Regions from separate parts of the Bacillus sp. MT94 genome, predicted to be linked through region 1. Evidence: riboswitches for the same ligand, from Rfam matches in the RefSeq annotation. Region 1 holds a riboswitch; each other region holds the start of a gene.
What was found. A riboswitch is a leader RNA that binds a small molecule or an ion and turns the genes downstream of it on or off. The one in region 1 is predicted to bind S-adenosylmethionine.
Positions count from the first base shown of each region.

Region 2: it holds a riboswitch for S-adenosylmethionine, as region 1 does, so the genes downstream of both, AC1Q51_RS08560 (bifunctional homocysteine S-methyltransferase/methylenetetrahydrofolate reductase) here and AC1Q51_RS24425 (methionine ABC transporter ATP-binding protein) in region 1, are expected to answer to the same signal.
Region 3: it holds a riboswitch for S-adenosylmethionine, as region 1 does, so the genes downstream of both, mtnW (2,3-diketo-5-methylthiopentyl-1-phosphate enolase) here and AC1Q51_RS24425 (methionine ABC transporter ATP-binding protein) in region 1, are expected to answer to the same signal.
Region 4: it holds a riboswitch for S-adenosylmethionine, as region 1 does, so the genes downstream of both, AC1Q51_RS19885 (M20 family metallopeptidase) here and AC1Q51_RS24425 (methionine ABC transporter ATP-binding protein) in region 1, are expected to answer to the same signal.

Region 1 is NZ_JBXAEZ010000008.1:187,972-194,042, reverse strand. Features, by position in the region: gene pruA (L-glutamate gamma-semialdehyde dehydrogenase) at 1-506, shown strand, start outside; gene AC1Q51_RS24435 (acyltransferase) at 1,065-2,213, shown strand; gene AC1Q51_RS24430 (cysteine hydrolase family protein) at 2,313-2,870, opposite strand; SAM riboswitch class I at 3,113-3,218, shown strand; gene AC1Q51_RS24425 (methionine ABC transporter ATP-binding protein) at 3,341-4,360, shown strand; gene AC1Q51_RS24420 (methionine ABC transporter permease) at 4,350-5,015, shown strand; gene AC1Q51_RS24415 (MetQ/NlpA family ABC transporter substrate-binding protein) at 5,037-5,891, shown strand.
Region 2 is NZ_JBXAEZ010000002.1:543,445-549,515, reverse strand. Features, by position in the region: gene metC (cystathionine beta-lyase) at 1-156, opposite strand, end outside; gene metI (cystathionine gamma-synthase/O-acetylhomoserine thiolyase) at 153-1,265, opposite strand; SAM riboswitch class I at 1,360-1,470, opposite strand; SAM riboswitch class I at 1,674-1,783, shown strand; gene AC1Q51_RS08560 (bifunctional homocysteine S-methyltransferase/methylenetetrahydrofolate reductase) at 1,854-3,686, shown strand; gene metH (methionine synthase) at 3,686-6,071, shown strand, end outside.
Region 3 is NZ_JBXAEZ010000002.1:353,911-359,981, reverse strand. Features, by position in the region: gene AC1Q51_RS07475 (NAD(P)-dependent oxidoreductase) at 1-572, shown strand, start outside; gene AC1Q51_RS07470 (DUF3909 family protein) at 578-910, shown strand; gene AC1Q51_RS07465 (hypothetical protein) at 946-1,221, opposite strand; gene AC1Q51_RS07460 (1,2-dihydroxy-3-keto-5-methylthiopentene dioxygenase) at 1,521-2,033, opposite strand; gene AC1Q51_RS07455 (methylthioribulose 1-phosphate dehydratase) at 2,011-2,649, opposite strand; gene mtnX (2-hydroxy-3-keto-5-methylthiopentenyl-1-phosphate phosphatase) at 2,646-3,305, opposite strand; gene mtnW (2,3-diketo-5-methylthiopentyl-1-phosphate enolase) at 3,302-4,546, opposite strand; SAM riboswitch class I at 4,611-4,716, opposite strand; gene AC1Q51_RS07440 (pyridoxal phosphate-dependent aminotransferase) at 4,781-5,959, opposite strand; gene AC1Q51_RS07435 (carbon-nitrogen family hydrolase) at 5,974-6,071, shown strand, end outside.
Region 4 is NZ_JBXAEZ010000005.1:341,090-347,160, reverse strand. Features, by position in the region: gene AC1Q51_RS19890 (AAA domain-containing protein) at 1-1,002, shown strand, start outside; SAM riboswitch class I at 1,079-1,180, shown strand; gene AC1Q51_RS19885 (M20 family metallopeptidase) at 1,269-2,474, shown strand; gene AC1Q51_RS19880 (Lrp/AsnC family transcriptional regulator) at 2,641-3,081, opposite strand; gene AC1Q51_RS19875 (SDR family oxidoreductase) at 3,250-4,014, shown strand; gene AC1Q51_RS19870 (TetR/AcrR family transcriptional regulator) at 4,389-4,955, shown strand; gene AC1Q51_RS19865 (alpha/beta fold hydrolase) at 5,014-6,071, shown strand, end outside.

The DNA.
Region 1 (6,071 bases):
CAGTTGCTAACCCAGCAGTATTAGGTACAAACATGGGTCCTGTTAATGACCAAGCTGCATTCGATAAAGTAATGAGCTATGTTGCAATTGGTAAAGAAGAAGGTAGAATCTTAGCAGGTGGCGAAGGAGACGATTCTAAAGGCTGGTTCATCCAACCAACAATCGTTGCTGATGTTGCAGAAGATGCTCGCTTAATGAAAGAAGAAATCTTCGGACCAGTAGTAGCATTCTGTAAAGCAAAAGACTTCGATCATGCACTTGCAATTGCAAACAATACGGAATACGGTTTAACAGGTGCTGTTATTACTAACAACCGTGACCATATTGAAAAAGCACGTGAAGACTTCCACGTTGGTAACTTATACTTCAACCGTGGATGTACTGGTGCAATCGTAGGTTACCAACCATTCGGTGGCTTTAACATGTCTGGTACAGACTCTAAAGCTGGTGGACCTGATTACTTAGCACTTCACATGCAAGCAAAAACTACTTCTGAAACTTTATAAGAAATAGTAGAGGAGCTCTTCACAAAGTGTGGAGAGCTCCTTTTAAAGTTGAAACCCCATATATTACCGTCGTTCGAAGAGAATGAGCTAAAACCTATTAATAGCGGGATAAACATGTAAACAGAAATAAAATAATGAGAAAAATTGACGTATTAGTCATATTTTTTAGTATTCATTTTGAGAATTTCCTGTATAATACAATTTGAAAGAAAATCTATGGTTCGACAAGGAACACTCCTTTCGGTTTTGCTCACTGAAAGGAGTGTTTTTTTATTGACATAGATCAAGAGTCTTGATTTCGGAATCTTCAATAATTAGATAGAAGAAAAACTCTCTATTTAAGTAGTTGATTTGGAAAATATTAAATATATAAGAAAAAAATTAAATTTATTTTTAGGATTTTGTATAGTATACTAAGTGATTTTATAATCGAATATCGAGATTTTAAGTTTTAATTATTGTTTTAATATTTATTATATTCTGGCATAATAGATTTGTACTTTTGGAAAAGACAAAAATGGTGAGGGGAAATGTTATGTGGGAAGGGATGATTGTTAGATGAATAAAAAGAATTATGTTGAATATGTTGACGTACTACGTGTATTTTCGATGTTTGCGGTAGTGTTTCTTCATACTGCTGCAGGAAGTTTACGGGGGAATATCGGTTCGGGTACTTGGCATATAACGAATGCACTGACAACTGTATTTAGTACGAGTGTACCTATCTTCTTTATGATTTCTGGTGCGATGTTAATGAGGAGTAGTAAAACGGAATCACTTAAAATAACTTATACAGAACGTTTGCCAAAATTAATTGTGCCATTTATTATATGGTCAACTATTGCTGTGTTATACTTTACGCCAAGGCCGATACAAATAACAAATGTTATTAAGAGTATTTTATACATGCCGAATCAAGCAGCGACAGTACATCTTTGGTTTATGTATGCCATTATTCCTTTGTATATTCTTTCTCCTCTTTTGAAGAAAATGGTAGATGCTTTAAGTAAAGAGCTTATAAAGTACATGTTAATTCTTTGGTTTATAGTAAGTTCGCTATTGCCAACAATTGCAGTACTAGTTCCAAATGAATTAAAACCAATATTTACGTTGTATCCTAATTTTGATATGAACTTTTTAGGCGGATATATAGGGTATTTCCTCATAGGTTATTATTTAATGACATATGAGAAGAAGGTATCCAAAAGGTTGTTACTATCCATAATCGTTATAGATACATTTTTAATTATATTGGGTACTTGGTATGCAACGGTTAAAATAGGGGAATACTCTGAGGATTTTAAGGCATACGTTAGAGTATTCGAAGTAATGCTTTCAGGTTCAATCTTCTTATTAGTAAAAGAGTATTTTAGAAATTACTCAATGAATCCGTTTATGTTTAAGTGGATACAAATTTTATCTGCTTTTTCATTTGGTGTGTATTTAATGCATAATTTAGTAGTTGTATATATTGGGAATAGATTGAATATTTGGCCAGCGCAATCAATTTGGATGTTATTAGTTGCTTTCATAATAATTACAGTTATAACAATGATAGCAATTATAATTTTTGCAAGTATAAAAATCACATGTTATCCATTAACAGGAATGAGTTTTAAGGAAGCTTCTCGTACATGTAATATTCAATTTTTATGGGGAAATTGGACTCAATCAAAAGATATTAAAAATGATAATGTATCAATGTAAATAATTAGTGAGGTTTTTATAAGTAGAATATGAATTCCTCAAAATAGGGCATGAATAGATGGTAAATATAATATAGTCGAAAAAAATCCTTTTGAATTTTCAAAAGGATTTTTTTCTTTGGACAAACTCTTTTTTGCTAAGTATTTCCGCATATATATTATTCAAACTTGCTAAAATTGTATTATGAATATAAACAGCTGGTATAGTAGCGTTCTTAAAAGAAAGGTCTTTTGTAGCACAAGCATCATGTATAACGGTACATTGAAAGCCAAAATCGAATGCAGCCCTTACTGTAGCATCAATACACATATGAGTCATCATCCCGCATACGACGACATGTTCAATGTCTAAACGCTGTAATTGCTCTAGAAGATTAGTTTCTCGGAAGCTATTTGGATAATGTTTGACTATAACGGTTTCTTCTCTAAGCGGACGTACGCTTTCGTGAATATGTACACCTTCTGTATTAGGTAGGAAAAAAGTAGCGTCATCTTTTATAGCTACGTGCTGGATATGAAAAATAGGTTCGCTGTTTGTTCTAAAGTGTTGTAATAACTGATTAGCATATTCGCTTGCTTCTACTGGATTACGCAATTCCATCTTTCCATTTGGAAAATAATCGTTTTGAATATCGACGAGTAAAAGAGCTGTTTTCATATATTTATCTGCCTCCGAGTTTCATATTCAAATAAATTTATTCAATTTGTAGAGAGGATTCTCCTGTTTAAAAATATGAGGAAGAAGAATTTTAAATAACCTTGAAAGTTACTATTTTCTCATGAATTTTCATCTGAAAATTTTAATAAAGGAATAATTAATATTTTTCTAAAAAATGTATTGACTCTTATTATTCTGAGTTCTATAATGAGAATTAATTAAATGACAATTAAATCGATACATTCTTATCCAGAGAGGTGGAGGGACTGGCCCTACGATACCTCAGCAACGGGTTTTTTAATACCGTGCTAACTCCAGCAAGCCATATAAAGGCTTGGAAGATGAGAAGATGTGAACGAGTACATATAAGTGCTCTCCTTCTTATCTTTATGGTTGATAAGAAGGAGAGCACTTTTTATTTTACCTCGAAAGCTCTACTTCAAGTTTTTACAGCATATAGGAGGGGAAAAATGATTTCTTTTAACAATGTAAGTAAAGTGTATGAATCAGCTGGGCAATCTGTTCATGCGGTGGAGGATGTAACATTATCAGTTGAGAAAGGCGAAATTTTTGGCATTATCGGTTTTAGTGGCGCTGGAAAGAGTACATTATTACGCTTAGTAAATATGTTAGAGAGACCAACGTCAGGAACGATTGCAATAGATGATAAAGATATTACATCATTATCGACGAAAGAATTACGCAAACTAAGACAAAGAATCGGAATGATTTTTCAAAGCTTTAATTTATTTAATTCAAGAACAGTGTTTGGGAATATTGCTTATCCATTAAAGTTAGCGAAATTGCCAAAGAACGAGATAAAGGAACGAGTGAATGAACTGCTGAAGTTTGTAGGGTTAGAAGATAAAGCAAACTATTATCCAGAACAGCTATCAGGGGGACAAAAACAACGTGTTGGTATTGCTAGAGCACTTGCGACATCGCCAGATATTCTTATATGTGATGAGGCAACATCAGCCTTAGATCCAGAAACGACGACAGAAATTCTAAACTTATTAAAGAAAGTAAATCGAGAATACAATTTAACAATCCTTCTTATTACACATGAAATGCATGTTGTGAAAGAAATTTGTCACCGTGTAGCTGTAATGGAGAAGGGAAAAGTTATTGAAGAAGGAAAACTGTTCGATGTTTTCACGCAACCAAAAACAAAGACGACTCAAAACTTTGTACGTTCTGTTATTAATGATCATTTACCAGAAAGTGTTCTAGCGAAAATTCAAAATGGTGGTCAAATTTATCGTCTAACATTTACTGGTGAGGAGACAGGACAGCCGGTACTATCATATATCGCAAAAAACTATAACGTCGATGTAAATGTACTGTACGGAAATATTATTGAACTTCAAAATGTGCTATTTGGAAATCTGCTTGTAGAATTGCAAGGTGAGCAGAGGGAAATTCAAAAAGCATTACAACATCTAAGACTGCAAGTGCAGCTGAAGGAGGTAGAAGCTCATGCGAGTTGATTGGAGTATATTTTGGCCGCGCATACTAGATGCGACGGGGGATACCCTCTTAATGGTAATTGTAACCCTTATATTCGCTACAATTCTGGGTATACCTCTAGGTTTACTTTTATATGTAACGAGAAAAGGAAACTTTTTAGAAAATAAATGGGTCTTTTCTATTCTTAACATCATAATTAATACAATTCGTCCGGTACCATTCATTATCTTTTTAGTAGCTTTAAGTCCACTAACGAGAAGCGTTATTGGAACGACGATTGGAACAGCAGCAGCAATTTTCCCGATGACGTTAGTCGCATCAATTGGTATTGCTAGAATGGTTGAAACAAATCTTGTTTCCGTTCCGAAAGGAGTAATTGAAGCAGCGCAAGCAATGGGCGCCTCGCCAATTAGAATTGTTTTTGAAATCCTTGTACCAGAAGCGTTAGCACCATTAATCTTAGGTGTCACATTTATGACAGTTGGTTTAATTGAATTTTCTGCAGTTGCTGGGCTTGTCGGTGGTGGCGGTCTTGGTGACTTGGCAATGACATATGGTTATCAACGTTTTGATACATCAGTTATGTTTGTAACGGTTGTTTTACTTATTATTCTCGTACAGATAGCTCAAAATTTAGGAAACTACTTTGCGAAAGTCTTGTTACGTAGATCATAAAAAGGAAGAGAGGAAAAGAAAATGAAGAAAATTTTAGCATTTGCATTATCAGCGATTGTAGGAGTCTCAGCATTAAGTGGCTGCTCAAGTGGAGACACGGGTGCAGGAGCGAAAGAAAAAGTAGTTCGCGTCGGTGTAACTGGAACGGATGGAGACGCTTGGGAAATTTTGAAGAAAAAAGCTGAAAAAGAAGGGATTAAGATTAAACTGGTGGAGTTCTCTGATTATACAACTCCAAATAAAGCTTTAGCTGATGGAGATATTGAATTAAACTCATTTCAGCATATTGCTTTCTTAGAGCAATTTAAAAAAGAGCATAAGTTAGATATTACAGCTGTTGGTACAACACAAATTGCGCCAATGGGTTTATACTCTGAAAAATATAAGAAGGCAAATGAAATTCCAGATGGTTCAGAAATTGCAATTCCAAACGATCCAACGAACCAAGCACGTGCATTAAAACTTCTTGATGCAGCTGGAGTATTAAAGCTTAAAAAAGATTTTGGCTTATTTGGAGATCCAAGCGGCATTGCTGAAAATCCGAAGAAGTTAAAAATCACGCCGGTTATCGCACAGCAAACACCTCGTGTGTTAAAAGATGTAGCGGCATCAGTTATTAATAACGGTGTTGCTGGTCAAGCTGGATTAGATCCAGCGAAGGATCCTATTTTCTTAGAAGATCCAAAGAATGAAAATGCGAAGCCTTATATTAATATTTTCGCAGCTCGTACGAAAGATAAAGATGATCCAACACTGAAAAAAGTAATTGAACTATACCATTCAAAAGAAGTAACAGATGCAATTAAGAAAGAAACAAATGATGGTTCAATTTCAGTTGATCTTTCACTTGAGGAGCTTGAAAAAATCGTAAAATAATGATTGAGTTTAATGGACTAACAGAAGGAACCCCTCCGCTGTTAGTTCGTTCAACATATAAACTTAACAAACGAACCCTAATTCTGTACCTTCCAATTTTGTATAACGTAGAATCCAATGTTTGTTAAGTAGAGTAATGGACCAGGAGTTTTCCTGGTCTTTTTTTATGAATGAAAGTAG
Region 2 (6,071 bases), on a different contig from region 1:
TGGATTTCCTGACCTGCTATAGTCATATTTTCCGAACGTATCTACATCAAACTGGTGAAAAGTTGATGTGTTATAGATAGGAACGTTCACAGCTCCTGTTTGCGAGTCATGTTTATATTGGTTGTGTAGTAAGAGTGTATCTATAGAATAACTCATATTCTTACACCTTCTTTTACAAGTTTAATGGCTTGCTTTAAGTCTTGAATTAAATCGTTACTATTTTCAATGCCAACGGAGAATCGAAGAAGACGATTACATACACCGTTTGCTGTTCTAATTTCTTCAGGAATATCAGCATGTGTTTGCGTTGCTGGATAAGTCATTAAACTTTCTACACCACCAAGACTTTCGGCAAATGTAATTAAGGATAAAGATTGTAAGAATGGATTAATCCAAGCTTCATCTTTAAGGCGAAATGAAATCATGCCGCCTCTTCCAGGATAAAATACATCTGTCACCCCGTCTTCATCATTTAAATATGCAACAACTGCTTTCGCATTTTCTTCATGCTGTCTCATGCGAAGCGCTAACGTTTTCATACCGCGAATTAGTAACCATGAGTCAAATGGGCTTAAAACTGCACCTGATGCATTATGATAATGAGCGATTTCTTCACAAAGTTCCTTTCCTTTTGCAACGACAAGTCCGCTTAGTACATCGTTATGTCCCCCTAAATATTTCGTTGCGCTGTGAAGTACAATGTCAGCACCTTCTGTTAATGGTTGCTGTATATAAGGTGTGTAGAATGTGTTGTCTACAATAAGAAGTAGTCCGTGCCTTTTCGCTACAGTTGCGACAGCAGCAATATCAGTAACTTGCATTAATGGATTAGTTGGAGTTTCTATGAAAATAGCCTTCGTTTCAGTTGTGATAGCTTGCTCAATTTGTTTAATAGACTGTGTATTTACGTATCTACATCGAACATTCCACTTTTTTTCATGTTCAGAAAATAATCGATACGTTCCACCGTATAAATCTTCAGATACAATAAGTTCGTCTCCAGAGCGGAATAGAGAAAGGACGAGGAGAACAGCCGCCATCCCTGAACTACAGGCATAACCTTGTTCGCCATATTCTAAGTCTGCGATTGCCTGTTCTAAAAGACCTCGAGTTGGATTGCCAGTTCGTGAATAGTCAAAGCCAGTAGATTTACCAATTCCTTCATGACGATAAGCGGTTGAGAAATAAACTGGTGGATTAACCGTTCCAGTTGTAGTTTCACTGCGATTGCCGATTTGTGCTAGTTTTGTTTCGATTGTTGACATGTGAAAATTCCTCCTTTTTAAATTGAAACATTAAGTGAATATAAAATAAAAAAAGCCTTCTAAGAAGAAGGCTTTCGGTTTGAATAGAGTCTTCTTCTCATCTGTCAAATCTTTCACAATTTGCTGGAATTAGCACCTTATTAACAAAATGTTAATGGTTGCTGAGGCGTCACAGGGCCAGTCCCTCTACCTCTCTAGATAAGAATGTTCGTATGAAATTTTTATTATGTTTTTAACTTTACAACAAAAGATAATTGAATTGCAACTTTATTTTGAAAAATTTTTATTTTTCCGCAAGTGTCATTGACTTTTACTTTTGTGCATGCTAAATTTATTAAAAAATTAACAAACATTGTTAAAAGGGGAACGCATTTCCTTTTAGCTACATAAATAAAATAATAAAGACAACTCTTATTGAGAGCGGTGGAGGGAAAGGCCCTGTGAAACCCGGCAACCTTCAAACGAAATGTTTGAAACGGTGCTAATACCTGCAAAACGAATGTTTTGCATAATAAGAGGAGGAACGATTATGTCCCCCTCTTCAAAGTGAAGAGGGGGTTTTTATATTGATAGAAATGAGGGAGATTCGTGAAATTACTAGATTTATTATCAAAAGGAATTGTAATAGGTGATGGTGCGGTTGGGACGTTATTGCATTCACATGGCTTGCAAAGTAGCTTTGAAGAATTGAATGTATCTGATCCAGACTTAATTATATCGATTCATAAACAATATGTAGCTGCTGGAGCAGATGTAATTCAAACGAATACGTATGGAGCAAATGAGGCGAAATTACGTATGTACGGCTTAGAAAATCAAGTTACAGAAATTAATAGAGCGGCAGTAAAACTGGCGAAAGCATCTGTGACAGATAAAAATGCAATTTTAGGAACAATTGGTGGTATGAAACATATCGGAGCCGTTACAACGACTGATATGGAAAGGGAGTTTATGCTACTTGAACAGGCAGGGGCTTTACTAGAAGAACAGGTTGATGGATTACTATTAGAAACTTTTTACGATGAATTTGAATTACTTCATGCTGTTAAAGTATTGCGTAAGCAAACGAACATTCCAATTGTTGCTCAATTAGCGTTACATGAAGCAGGTACGACTCAAAATGGAAATGATGTCAATGAAATATTAAAGCAACTTATAGATTACGGTGCAAATGTTGTTGGATTAAATTGTCAACTAGGGCCGCTTCATATGACGGAGGCTTTCAAAATGATATCGATTCCGCAAAATGGCTATTTATCAGCATACCCAAATGCAGGTCTCCCGAATTATGTGGAGGGACGTTACGTATATGAGGGAAGCCCAGCTTATTTTGAGGCGATGACGCCGAGATTTATTGAGCAAGGTATTCGGTTATTAGGTGGTTGTTGTGGTACGACTCCAGAACATATTCAAAGTATGAAGCACGCTGTTGCGAATGTTACACCTGTAATAGAAAAAGACACCATTCAAAGGCCGAAAGTTGTTCATACGCATGAGAAACGTTCGAAGGCTCACGTCACTCTAGCAGAGAAAGCGAAAAAACAAACGACAGTTGTAGTGGAATTAGATCCACCGAAAACGTTAGATACACAGCGGTTTTTTGAAGGAGCAAGAGCTTTAAAAAGAGCGGGAGCAGATGCTATTACTCTAGCAGATAATTCATTAGCATCGCCTCGTATTTCTAATATGGCAATGGGTGCGTTATTAACGAAGCATGATATCCCGGTATTGACACATTTAACGTGTAGGGATCATAACGTCATTGGACTACAATCTCATTTGTTAGGTTTATCGGCGTTAGGGATGGAAGAAGTGTTAGCTTTAACTGGTGATCCAGCGCGCGTTGGTGATTTTCCTGGTGCAACTTCTGTATACGATTTGTCCTCTATTGAGCTCATTAAAATGATTAAAGAAATGAACGATGGACGTTCAATTTTAGGGAAATCAATTGGACCGGCGACAAGGTTTTCTGTAGGCGGCGCATTTAATCCTCACGTGAGGCACTTAAAAGCAGCGGTTAAGCGAATGGAACGAAAAATAGATGCTGGAGCGGAATATTTTTTAACTCAGCCAATTTACGATATCGCGTTAATTGAAGAAGTGTATGAAGCGACAAAGCATTTGGAACAACCTATTTTTATTGGAATTATGCCGTTAGTAAGTAAGCGGAATGCAGATTTTCTTCATTTTGAGGTACCGGGTATTACTCTTCCAGAAGAAATAAGAGAGAGAATGGATGGAGACGAAACGAAAGAGGCGGCAATTGAGGAAGGGATTCGCATTTCGCAAGAATTGATCGACGCAGCGATGAAATATTTTAATGGTATTTATCTTATTACACCATTTTTAAAATATGAAATTACAGAACATCTTGTTAAATATGTAAGAGAAAAGCAAGAAGTGAAAGAAGGTATTAATTGATGAAGTGTATAGAAGAAAAATTACAAAATAGCATTTTAATATTAGATGGTGCAATGGGAACAATGATTCAGCAAGAGGATTTAACTGCTGAAGATTTCGGAGGAGAAGAGTACGAGGGCTGTAATGAATATTTAGTAGAAACAAGACCAGACGTTATTTTAAAGATTCATAAAGCTTATATTGAAGCTGGAGCGGATATTATTGAAACAAATACATTTGGGGCAACGAATATTGTACTAAGTGATTATGAGCTGTCTCATTTAGATGAAGAACTAAATGAAAAGGCAGCACTTTTGGCGAAGCAAGCTGTTAAAGAAAGCGGTAAGGAAGTATATGTTGCGGGAGCGATGGGACCAACAACGAAAGCAATTAGTGTTACTGGTGGTGTGACTTTTGAAGAATTGATTGAGGCTTATACAAGGCAGGCACGAGGATTATTAAAAGGAGAAGTTGATGTATTACTCGTTGAGACGAGTCAAGATATGCGTAACGTGAAAGCAGCTTATATTGGAATTCAAGCTGCTTTTGAAGAACTGAAAAAAACGGTTCCTATTATGATTTCAGGAACGATTGAGCCAATGGGAACGACTCTGGCTGGGCAAACAATTGAAGCTTTTTATTTATCAGTAGAACATATGAAACCATTATCTGTTGGGTTAAATTGTGCGACTGGTCCGGAGTTTATGAGGGACCATATTCGTTCACTATCTGATTTATCGGAGTGTTACATTTCTTGTTATCCAAATGCAGGTCTTCCTGATGAAGATGGACATTACCATGAGTCTCCATCTTCTCTCGCTAAAAAGGTGAAGCAATTTGCTGAAGAAGGATGGGTTAATATTATCGGTGGTTGTTGTGGCACGACACCAGAACATATAAAAGCAATGAAAGAAGCACTAGCATCTCTTAAGCCTCGTGACCATCATGAGAGAGAAGGACATGGAATTAGTGGATTAGAGGCACTGCAATATGATGAGTCTATGAGACCGTTATTTGTAGGTGAAAGAACGAATGTTATTGGATCACGTAAATTTAAACGATTAGTAGCAGAAGGGAAATTTGAAGAGGCTGCTGAAGTGGCAAGAGCGCAAGTGAAGAAAAATGCTCATATTATTGATATTTGTATGGCAGATCCTGATCGTGATGAAATAGAAGATATGGAGAAATTTTTGACAGAAGTTACGAAAGTGTTAAAAGTACCGATTATGATTGATTCAACGGATGAAAATGTTATGGCAAGAGCACTTACTTATATTCAAGGAAAAGCTGTTATCAACTCTATTAATTTAGAAGATGGAGAAGAGCGTTTTGAAAAGGTAACACCGCTTCTTCGTAAGTATGGTGCTGCAATTGTAGTTGGTACAATCGATGAAGATGGTATGGCAGTAAGTGCTGAAAGAAAATTAGAAATTGCAAAAAGAAGTTACGAATTATTAACGACGAAATATGGGATACGCCCGTCAGATATTATTTTTGATGCACTTGTGTTTCCAGTAGGGACAGGTGATGAAGAATATATTGGTTCAGCGGCAGCGACTATAGAGGGCATTCGCCTTATTAAAGAAGCGTTACCAGAGTGTTTAACGATTTTAGGTGTAAGTAACATATCATTTGGTTTACCACCGGCTGGACGTGAAGTATTGAATTCCGTCTTTTTATATCATGCTACGAAGGCTGGATTAGATTACGCGATTGTTAATACGGAAAAATTAGAACGCTATGCGTCGATTCCAGAGGAAGAAAAACACCTTGCAGATGCATTACTGTTTGAAACGACGAAAGAGACGTTAGAAGAATTTACAAACTTTTACCGAGTCGCTAAAAAGAAAGATGTCGTTGTGCAAGAAACGTTAACGCTAGATGAACGACTAGCAAATTATATTGTAGAAGGTACGAAACAAGGATTACACGAGGATTTAAGTCTTGCACTTGAAGAAGGAAGAAAACCTCTTGATATTATTAACGGTCCGCTTATGACAGGGATGGATGAGGTAGGACGACTATTTAATAATAATGAACTTATTGTTGCTGAAGTATTGCAAAGTGCCGAAAGTATGAAAGCTGCTGTAAGTTATTTAGAGCCACATATGGAATCTAGCGATAGTGCAAAAAAAGGGAAAGTATTATTAGCAACTGTAAAAGGTGATGTGCATGATATTGGGAAAAATCTCGTTGAAATTATTTTAGCGAATAACGGATATGAGATTATTAATTTAGGAATTAATGTACGTTCGGATCGAATTGTTCAAGAAGTACAAGAAAAGAAGCCGGACATTATAGGCCTTTCAGGTTTATTAGTAAAATCAGCGCAACAAATGGTAACGACTGCTGAAGATTTAAAAGCAGCAAATATTGATGTTCCCATTGTTGTAGGTGGTGCAGCGT
Region 3 (6,071 bases), on a different contig from region 1:
CTACTTTAGCAAAACGTATTAATGAAGTTGCAAAAAGCAAAAATATATATACATTAGATGCACCTGTCTCAGGAGGAGATGTTGGTGCGAAAGAAGCAAAACTCGCAATTATGGTAGGTGGAGAGAAAGAAATATATGATAGATGCTTACCTTTACTTGAAAAGTTAGGAACAAACATTCAATTACAAGGACCAGCTGGGAGTGGACAACATACAAAAATGTGCAATCAAATTGCGATTGCTTCCAATATGATTGGAGTATGTGAGGCTGTTGCTTACGCGAAGAAGGCTGGATTGAATCCAGATAAAGTGTTAGAGAGTATTTCAACAGGGGCAGCAGGTAGTTGGTCATTAAGTAATTTAGCTCCTCGAATGTTAAAAGGAGACTTTGAGCCAGGATTTTATGTAAAGCATTTTATGAAAGATATGAAGATTGCTTTAGAGGAAGCAGAAAAATTACAATTACCAGTCCCAGGCTTAAGTTTGGCGAAAGAATTGTATGAAGAGTTAATTAAGGATGGCGAAGAAAATAGTGGAACACAAGTATTATATAAAAAATATATAAGGGGGTAAACGAGGTGGACCTTCAAAAGTTTGATGAGATGATTGATACTGTACAGCGAGCTACTTGTATGCAAATTAATGAAAAACAAAAAGAAGCTTTTAAACAAAAATATGATTTTGAACCAGACTTTGAATATGGAAGAGATGAGAAGGGGCATTATGTAATTCGAACCTCTAAAAAGATGTTAGAAGAAATGGAGTTTTATTTGGCATTGAAATATGATCGTGATGGAGTGGATCTTTATATGCAAGCTGAGATTGACGGTATATTTCATGTATCTGTTAGCTATGGTGAAGATGCCCTACATCTACAAGAATTGTTTCAATTTCTAGAAGAAAATAAATAAAAGTCCTCATTTGAGGACTTTTATTTATTTAGTCATTATAAGTTAGAAGCTCGGCGACATCGTTCAACTGGGAATGGGATAATTTGTGCGATGTGATTAGGACCAAATTGTTTTGTACGAGCATGGCGTATTATATAAAAAGCACACAGAATTGAAACAGGAATAGCGCCGAATAAACCAAATAATAAAGCGCTTACACAAGATGCGACAAATCCTAAAACACCAATTTCTAACTCTTCCATAATAGCTCCTAAAATAACAGGAAATGCCCCACATGTAACTCCAAGTATAAGTGCGATAAGTAAGCTCATGATTATCCCCCTCTGTTTGCGATATTATTTTCCTTCTTAGTTAATTGTAGTATATCACATGCAAAACAGAATTTTCAGAAAAATTTCAATAAATGTTCAATAAATGTTCAATAAATGTTCAAAAAATACACTTGAAAAATCAAGGCGTTAAATTTGTGATGAAATGGTACTTTTGAGTAAATAAAAAATCAGGCTTATTTCAAAAGTGAAATAAGCCTGTTCCATAGGAGGATGTATATATGTAGAGTGAATAAAAGTTTGGAAAAGGGGATCCAAGTCCTTTTATTCAACTAACTACCTTAATAGATTGGAACCCAGCCTTCAGTTGTCACAAAAATACGAATAGCTACAACTTGACGATCATCTTGCAAGGTAAAATAATGTCTTGCATTTTCTGGAACAGATATTAGATCGCCTGGCTCAAGTTCAACATCAAAGAATTTCCCATCTTTGCCTTCAATAGCGAAAATGCCATGACCACTGACGATAAAGCGGACTTCGTCGTCTGTATGATGATGTTCTTTTTGGAAATTAATTAATAATTCGTCAAGGTTAGGTGTGCTATTTGAAAGTGAAATTACATCATGTGCTTTATAACCTCGACGTGCTGAAACATCAGCGATTTCTTTTGAAAAAACAGCTAATATTTCAGCTTTGTTTTCATCTGTTAAAGAATAATTTTCATTTAAATGAGTAGGAAGTTTAGAAATATTCCATTTCTCATATAAAACGCATTCCTCTTGTAGAAATTTAGATACTTCCACTTCATTTTCAATACGAGTATTTACTTCATGAATACGAATTTGCGCCATTAGAAACGCCTCCTTGAATTGATAATAGTTTTATATGAAATTGGAATAAAAACTCATAAGCTTCTAATCTCTTCTTTGCATCAAAGCTATCTCGGCCCCATACGGTAATACCGTGGTTACGGATTAATACCGCTCCCGAATCACCTTGTATATGCTTTCGGAAGTTTTCTCCAAGCGTTGGGATATGGGCATGGTTTTCGATAATAGGAATGTGAATTGTTGCCCCTTCTTCCCAAATATCGAGAGCTTTAATAATTTCTTGATTTTGAAGGGTAACTGCATCACTATATAAATTTGTGATGACATTATTATCAGTTGTATGAACATGAAGTACGCACCCGGCATTCGTATTGTTATAAATATGTGTATGCAATATTGTTTCTGCTGAAGGGCGTAATTCAGTCTCTAAAACGGGAACTCCTACATGATCTACTAATAGAAAATCATCTGGAGTGGTTTTTGTTTTATCTTTACCGCTTGCTGTAATGAGAAAAGTAAGTGGCTCATGACTAACTTTTATAGAAATATTACCACTTGTTGCTGGGAACCAATTTCGAGTTGTTAATTCTTTTTTTATCTCGCTTAAGTCATACCATTGACGAAAAAGTTGTTTCATGATTTCACCTCCAACAAATGTTTTAATTCATTTTGAATATCATGGAATGTTTCAAACGGTGTATAAGCAATATAATTCTCTTCACACTTTGTAATAAGGAAGTCACGAGCAAATACTTTATCTGCTTGTTTCGCAGCTTGTAAATCAGTAATTGAATCTCCAATCACAATATGGAAGTCATTCGTATCACTCAATTTACGGATGAGTGATGATTTACATAATCCGCAATGATTTTGACAATGATGATCACAAGGATGAGGCCAATTCACCGTAATGTATTCATTTGAAAAATCTGTTTCATTACAGTAAATTTGCTCTTTTGGAATGAGTCCTTGTAAGAGTGGATAGACGAAGAAATCCATTCCACCTGATATAACGTAAAAAGAAATGTTATTTTCATTTACAAATTGTATAAATTCATGAAAACCATTACGAATTTCAGCAGTTTCTATTAAAAATTGAATAATTTCATCGTGCAGATGAGTAGGTATTAATCGAAATAATTGAGAAACACCTTCTTGAATAGATAGCTCTTGTGATAAAATTCTATTCTTTACTTCTTCAGCTTCTGGTGGTGCGAATTTTTCCATAATGGACATAATGTTATCATTATTTGTAATCGTGCCATCGAAATCACAAAATACTTGAATACTCATAATTTCACCTCATGAGAGGGATTTCCCCATATTTGTAGTGCACTATGCAAATTTATGTCATCTACTTCATGGAGTGGTTTATTTTGCAAAGTAGCATCAATTGCAGTACGGAAAGCTTTACCACCGCCTTGCGCTCCATTTGGATGTCCATGTATCCCGCCGCCAGCATTAATAACAACATCTTTACCGAAATCTCGTACAATAAAGGGAACGAAACCAGGGTGAATACCAGCAGATGGAACAGAAAAGCTCTTCTTGAAAAATGCATCGTCTTCAGTTAAATATTTTGAGATAGCAAGAGCTTCCTCTTTTTCTAGCGCAACACTTCCGTATGGAGATGGGAATAATGAAAAGTCAGCCCCAGCATAGCGTAGTAGCTTTCCGAGTAATAATGGAGATGAAATTCCATATAACTTAGATGCTGAATAAGCACCACTTACAGCAGGGTGTGCCATAATAGGAACTGGGATTTCATCATCTTCTGCAAGTGATTGCAGTACATCTAGTCCGTAAGCAAATACGTTAAATAATAGAATATCAGCTCCAGCTTGCACTGCACGTTTCGCATTTTCTTTTAAATCAAAAGTTCGTCCTGTTAAATTTACGGCATATAACGTTTTATGTCCGTATGTTTCATATACGGATTGTAAAACTTCTTTTCCAGATACAATGCGTTTCGTAAGTGGTGTTAATGCATTTTCAAATAATATTTCATCATCTTTTACTATATCTACACCACCACTTGCTTGATCACGTAATTGCGTTTTTAAATACCCAATATTTCGTCCAATCATTCCTTTAAAAATACTCATTAAAAGGGGACGATCATGCACTTGTAAAAGGTTTCGAATCCCATCTATCCCGAATTTTGGACCAGGAAAATGTTCTTTCAATTCTTCTGAAAAAGTTAAGTCAATTAATTTTACTTCGCCATCAAGGGATAGCTTTCCAAATGTAGTCGTTAAAATTGCTGGTAAATCTGGACTGAAGTTTAATAACGGATATTCGATTTTAATAATTCCGCGTTTTACTTTTTTACGTAAATACGAATTCGTATGTTCATGTTCAGCTAATTCCTCAATATGAATGACGTTGCCTTTATGTTGCTTTAATTGTTCTTGCAGTAATTGTGGCAAATGAGTCCAAGAGCCAATTGTTAAACCAAGTGCAATTTGCTCAGCCTTTTTTTCTAAGTTATGTGAATCATCATGGATTAAATACGTCGCTATAATTCCGCTCATTGTTATAACCTCCTAGTTAAATAAAAAAACCTCTCAGCTAAGGAGAGGTTTTTTTACAACCAGCTCCTTATCTGTCAGCATAATGCTGCGAGAATTAGCACCGTGTCTACGATTGTAGATCGGTTGCCGGGTTTCGTCGGGCTCGTCCCTCCACCTGCTCTTGATAAGAAGTATTTAGAAATGTTTAAATTTTTAAGATAACTGAATTTTGTCAGATATTTTTCATGTTGTCAATTACTTTTTGAAAAAATTTAATTTATCAATTCGATTAATGGCTTCTCGTAATCTATCTTCTGTATGCAAGAGACCAACACGGACATACCCTTCGCCATGTTCACCAAATCCAACACCAGGAGCAACTGCAACGTGTGCTTTTTCTAGTAAAATATCAGAAAATTGCTCGGATGTATAACCTTCTGGTACAGGAAGCCATGCAAAGAATGATCCGGTTGGAATGTCTACATTCCAACCAATTGAGTGACAAGCTGAAATAAGAGCGTTTCTCCGAGATTCGTAACTATTTACAAGATTTACTACACAAGACTGTGAACTTAATAGTGCTTCGCGAGCAGCATCTTGAATTGCACCAAAAATACTAACATACATATGATCTTGCAATAGGTTAATGGTTTCGATGACACTTTCATTTCCAACTGCAAAAGCAATACGCCAGCCAGCCATATTGAAAGTTTTTGATAACGTGTAAATTTCAATTCCTATATCTTTCGAACCATCTGCTTGCAAGAAACTAACAGGTTTTTGACCATCAAATCCGATAGCACCGTAAGCGAAATCGTGAACAACTAATATATTATGTTTATTAGCAAAATGAATGGTTGTATCAAAAAAATCTTTTGATGCAGTAGCACCTGTAGGGTTATTTGGATAGTTTAAAAACATTAACTTTGCCCGTTCAGCGATAGAGTCGTCAATTTTTTTATAATCCGGTAAAAAATGATTTTCTGCAATAAGCGGCATGGTTTCAAAGTGTGCCTTTGCTAAGGCAACCCCAGATAAATAATCTGGATAGCCTGGATCCGGAACGAGAATTGTATCACCAGGATTTGTAAAACAAATTGGTAATTCTACTAGTCCAGCCTTCCCACCAAACAAAATAGCAACTTCAGTTTTTGGGTTTAATTCGACGCCGTATTCACGTTTATAGAATGTAGTCACGGCTTCCTTTAAGCTTTCATGTCCGCGAAATGGCGGATATTTATGATGAATGGTCTTTTCGGCAGCATCTTGTAAAGCTTTTACGATATGCTGCGGTGTTGGTTGATCTGGATTACCTTGACCTAGATTAATAACATCGTGACCAGCTGCAACGACTTTGTTAACTTTTGCAACAAGTGAAGCGAAAAATTGTGTTGGCAATGATGTTACTATCTCAGAAGGTTGAAATAATTTCATACTTTCCACCTCTTTTGAAAGTTGTTACAATTCTAGTGACAAATGATATAATCTTTCCAGTATTTTGTAAAGAAAAAAATAAGAATGGGGCTGAAAAAATGAAAGTCGCATG
Region 4 (6,071 bases), on a different contig from region 1:
TCGTTTATTTATAAAAATAGAGTATACGATCATCCGTCTGTTTCAGAGCGTAAAGAACTTGCGCAATTGCAGCCGTTCGCAAATGAAGCGAGTGTTTTATTTGATACGAGCCAAATGGGAGCTTTTTCGTTAAAAGATGCTGCTTCTGGTTCCCGTTTTAACATTATGTCTGGTTTAGTAGCGATGCAAATGATGTTAATCGGATTGTTAGACGGTGTTCAGTCGATTGGTGTTGTGACACCTTACAGGGCGCAGTCACGCTTTTTATCGACGTATATTAGAGAAATGTTGCAGAGAACGAAATATCAAAACATACCAGTTTTAGCGGCGACAGTTCATAAGTTTCAAGGTTCTGAAAGAGATATGATGATCTTTGATACGGTTGACAGTTATCCGCAAGAACGACCTGGCGTGTTATTCTTTGACCATAAAAATCATCGCCTCGTCAATGTAGCAGTGACAAGGGCGAGAGGGAAGTTCATTCAATTATCAGATTGCCATTATATGCGTAAAAATCTTTCTAGAAAACAAGCGTTATCACAATTAACAGCTCATATAGAACGTCACGGAGATGTGTATGATCGCACGACATCAAGACAATTGTGGGAACGGAAAATTTCGAAACGTTTACGCTGGTTTATGGAAATGAATCTTGAAGAGCCGAAAGGGCTATTAAAAGATATTTTAGCCGCAAAACGAAAAATTATTATTTCACTGCCAAGTACGAAACAAGTAGATAAACGAGTATGGCAAGCGTTAATGCGTACAAATGCACAAATAACAGTTTATAGTGATGGATCAGTTCCGCTGAAAAATGTAAAGTTACAAAGACAAAATAAAGCATTCCCATTCTTAGTAATTGATGATGAAATCTTCTGGGCAGGCGCACCGCTTACATCTCAAATGATATTTGAAGGTAGTACGGAATTTCCGTACGTATGTGCAAGACTGCAAGCACCTGAGACAATTGGTGTATTAAAAGGATTTTTAGATATTCGGTAAATTCGGATAGGAATTCCTTGACTTTTACTTGGAATGAACTTAGAATAAAAAATAATTTAATATAATTTTATGAAAATTCTTATCACGAGAGGTGGAGGGACTGGCCCTATGATACCTCGGCAGCGGATTCGTTATGAATACTGTGCCAATTCCAGCAAGGTAACTTGAAAGATAAGAAAGAAGCTCATTTTGACTGTATATACAGAAGCCTCTTTCTATCTTTTAGAAAGAGGCTTTTTTACGTGAAAATAAAAGGAGGAAGAACAATGGGAGCGACAGGAGTAACGTCACAAAGAAAAACAATTGAAGAGAGTATCGAAAGAAATAAGGAAAAGTACATAGAAACAAGTCATGATATTCATGCGAATCCAGAGATTGGTAACCAAGAGTTTTACGCATCTAGGACGTTAAGTTTATTGCTAGGCAGTGCAGGATTTCAGTTGCAGCACAATATAGCTGGACATGAAACGGGGTTTATTGCGCGAAAAAGTTCTGGAAAACAAGGACCGGCAATTGCATTTTTAGCGGAGTACGACGCTTTACCAGGATTAGGCCATGCGTGTGGTCACAATTTAATTGGCACAATTAGCGTTGCAGCAGCAATTGCATTATCAGAAACACTTGAAGAAATTGGCGGGGAAGTTGTCGTGTTTGGTACACCAGCAGAAGAAGGTGGGCCAAATGGTAGCGCGAAATCAAGTTATGTAAAGGCAGGTTTATTTAAAGACATTGATGCGGCGCTTATGATTCATCCGAGCGGAAAAACAGCGACAACGAGTCCTTCACTAGCAGTCGATCCACTTGATTTTCATTTTTACGGAAAAACAGCTCACGCTGCAGCTTCACCAGAAGAAGGGATTAATGCATTAGATGCGGTTATTCAGCTCTATAACGGTATAAACGCACTTCGCCAACAACTTCCGTCAGACGTGAGAATTCATGGCGTCATTACAGAAGGCGGAAAAGCACCTAACATTATTCCTGACTATGCCGCGGCTAGGTTCTTCATCCGTGCAGCAACGCGAAAGAGATGCGCGGAAGTAACAGAAAAAGTAAGAAACATTGCTGAGGGAGCAGCGTTAGCAACAGGTGCAAAAGTAAAAATCCATCAATTCCAAAATGAAATCGATGAATTACTCGTAACAAAAACATATAACGATATCGTAGCGGAAGAACTAGAACTATTAGGTGAAGATGTAAATCGTAAAGAAAGAGTAGGGATTGGTTCAACCGATGCAGGAAACGTCAGCCAAGTTGTGCCGACAATTCATCCGTACATTAAAATTGGTCCAGATGACTTAATTGCGCATACGAATGAATTTAGAGAAGCAGCACGTTCAGAACTAGGAGATAAAGCATTAATTACATCGGCAAAAGCATTAGCGAATACAGCGTATCGATTAATTACAGAAGAAGGGTTGTTAGAGAAGATGAAGGAGGAGTTTAGGGAGGCACAGAGGAATCAGGGGTAAGGGGATTAAGGCGCTCTTTTCGAAGAGCAATCTAATTAATAAGTAGAGATATAAAAAGAACATTGAAAAATCAATGTTCTTTTTTGTTTGCTAGTCATTGATTTTGTTGGTTTTTCTCAAGAAAGAGAAAATTTTACTGTTAGTGAGGATAATACGTATCCCTTTATTAGAATGATAATTTCTCCTCGAACTCACTCTTTAAAACAATTAAAGGAGATGATAATCCGAATTGCATTAACGAGTCTAAAAACGCAGCGAGGGAATCCATCGAATCGCTCATGACCTTCATCATATAATTAAATTCCCCGCTAATTCGATATAAATCAGTTACTTCAGGAGCGGCATTACAATATTGGATGAAATCAGAGCATTGGCTCGTTTTAAACATGATGAATGCTTGAATGCTTTTATTAATTTTGGAAGGCTCAAATTTCGTTCGGTAAGCCGCTATAACTCCTTGATCTTCAAGTTTATTCATACGCTCCTTTACAGCAGGTTGCGTCATGGATATAATCCGTCCTATTTCTGAAACAGAAATTCTCGCATTTTCATACAACAAGTTCATAATCTTATGATCGATTTCATCCAGTTTTACTGTGTTTTGCATTGTGTAGCCTCCTTATTTTATTTTCTAAAGTGAATCACAAATTATAACTATAATATCATAAGTGAACGAACTAAATTACCTATAAATCTGTATTTAAAATGTTTGGTTTTTGCATGAAAATATAAGTATAGGATTTATCAAAAGGGAATTTAGGAAGGTTGGAAATATATGAAGAATCTTGATGGGAAAGTAGCGTTAGTAACAGGGGCGAGTCGAGGAATTGGTCGTGCGATTGCGATGAGATTGGCAAACGACGGTGCATTAGTTGCGATTCACTACGGCCGAAATAAGGCAGCTGCAGATGAAACAATTAGTGAGATTGAATCTAATGGAGGAAAAGCGTTTTTAATTGAAGCAGAACTCAATTCAATGGATGGTGTCAAACAGTTAGTAGAACAATTGAAGAATGAATTACAAATAAGAGTTGGTACATCAGAGATTGATATTTTAGTAAACAATGCAGGGATAGGTACACAAGGGACGATTGAAAATACGACAGAAGAAATTTTTGATGAAATTATGGCCGTAAATATTAAGGCGCCATTCTTTTTAATTCAGCAAACATTACCGTTACTACGAGTAGAAGGGCGCGTTATTAACATTTCATCAGCGGAAGTAAGACTTGGTTTTACAGGGTCCATTGCATACGGTTTAAGTAAAGGTGCACTAAATACGATGACACTTCCTCTAGCTAAACATCTTGGAGAAAGAGGTATAACAGTGAATACAATTATGCCTGGATATACGAAGACAGATATAAATGCGAAATTGCTAGATGATCCGGAAATACGAAATTTTGCTACGAATTCATCTGTGTTCGAACGAATAGGGCAAGTTGAAGATATTGCAGATGCAGTAGCATTCCTTGCTTCTGCTGATAGCCGCTGGATAACAGGGCAGATTTTAGATGTTTCTGGAGGGTTTTGTTTATAGGGGCACTACTCCATACCCATCAAGCTAATCAAGTAAATTACTAGATATGAAACGATCCTTGTTTCATATCTGGTAATTTATAGAAAGATAGGCATGCTAAAGAAGTCTATTAAAACGTGATTTTTTGGCTAGGCAACTTGAATAAGGGGGCATTTCTTTTTCTTAAGTTGATGGGTATGTATGGTGACCTCTATTAGACGATAGTGAATTAACAATTTCGGGGTTCAGTTCAACTTTATTCAAAATAAGATTTTTTTGCAGTAAAATCAATGTTAGTGGAACTTTTTTAATCAAACTAATTTAAAAATTAACATAAATACTTGCAATGTTTAAATTAGTACTATATAGTTCTAGTTATGACAAAGGTAAAATTAATGAATCAAAAACGTGTGATTGAAGTAGCTGCAACATTATTTTTAGAAAAAGGGTTTGCTTATACAAGTATGGATGAATTAGTACGTGTAAGCAAAGTTTCAAAGTCTAATGTGTATTATCACTTTTCTAATAAGGAAGTATTATTAGAAGGGGTCGTTGATTATTGGATTGAAATGTATCAATCTGCAATTGATGACGTACTTTCTCAGAACCAATTTTTAGTTGAAGATCGTATCCAACTGTTTTTAAAGCAATTATCACAAGGAGTTCAGTCGAGAGAGTATAAGGGGAGCTGTCCATTTATTACTCTTTATATTCAAAGTCCTAAACAGGCCACGCAAATAAAAGAAAAAATAGGTCTTTTTTTTACAGGATTACAAAAGAAAGTTTCTCTATTACTTAAACAAGGGGTAGAGAATGGAGAATTTAGAAATACGATTCATATTGATGAGGTTGCATCACTTTTTATTACAAATCTTGAAGGAGCGTTATTTATTTCAGAAACATTGAAGGATGTAACTGTAATCACGAAAACAGCAGATCATTTTTTAAAATTGCTTCGATAAAAGAAGCATTTTTTTTAAATCAAATTAGTACTGATTAGTACTAAAAGGGGAATTTTATATGAGAACAGTATTTTTAACTGGTGGAACAGGCTTTATTGGACAGCAATTAGTGAAAGAATTAGCCAAAGAGGATGTTAAAATTCTTCTTTTAGTAAGGTCGAAAAGTAAAGCAATACGCCTTTTTCAAGAAAGAGGAAACTTAAAAAAGGAAGTTATGCACTTTATTGAAGGTGATTTGACGAAAATAGATTTAGGTCTAAGTGCTGAAGATAAGGAGAGGGTATTGAAAACGGATGTGATTATTCACGCAGGAGGCCCCATGGATATTCAAGCGACAAGTAAAGAGGCAGCTTCCGTATTTTTACATGGTGCCAAACATATTAGTGACTTAGCTAAAAGTATTCATCAATTGAAGGGCTTGCAACAATTTATTCATGTTGTAGGTTATATGAGTCCCTTTAATGATAAAAATAGCAAGATTGCAATTGATGTGTTTCAAGAAGGAAATAATTATTTGAAAATAAAAAATCCATATGAGAGAACAAAATTTTTAGCAGATCTTTATATCCGTCAGCAGGCATCAGCAGTAGGTTATCCGCTTTCTGTAATTAATCCGCCAACTGTAGTCGGTAGTAGTAAAACAGGGAGTACAGAGCAGATAGCAGGATTAGGTTTGCTTGTGATGAGTATGCGAAGAGGGCTCATGCCAATGATTCCTGGAGGTAAGGGATATAGGTTACCACTTATTTCAAACGATGAGCTTGCGAAGTTTATTGTGCAGGTTTTCAGATTAGAGCAACCGACTATTCAAACATATACACTTGTTGAAGACAAACAGCACGATCAGAACATTGCTGAGTTATTAAGTATTATGTCAGAAAGTATGAATATGAGGGCACCAAAAATCTCTGTCCCAATGCCACTTATGAAAGCAATTATGAATAGTGGAGTAAGTAAAATAACAAAAATTCCTTCTGATGGACTGAATTTTATTACAAAACGAAAATTTTCAAATGTTTCAGCGAAAAAAATTATGGGAGGGGATTGGTTTAAGAAGACGAGTGTAATGAAATTTCTCCCTGCCGTAGTAGCTGATCTGGATTATCGAATGATAGA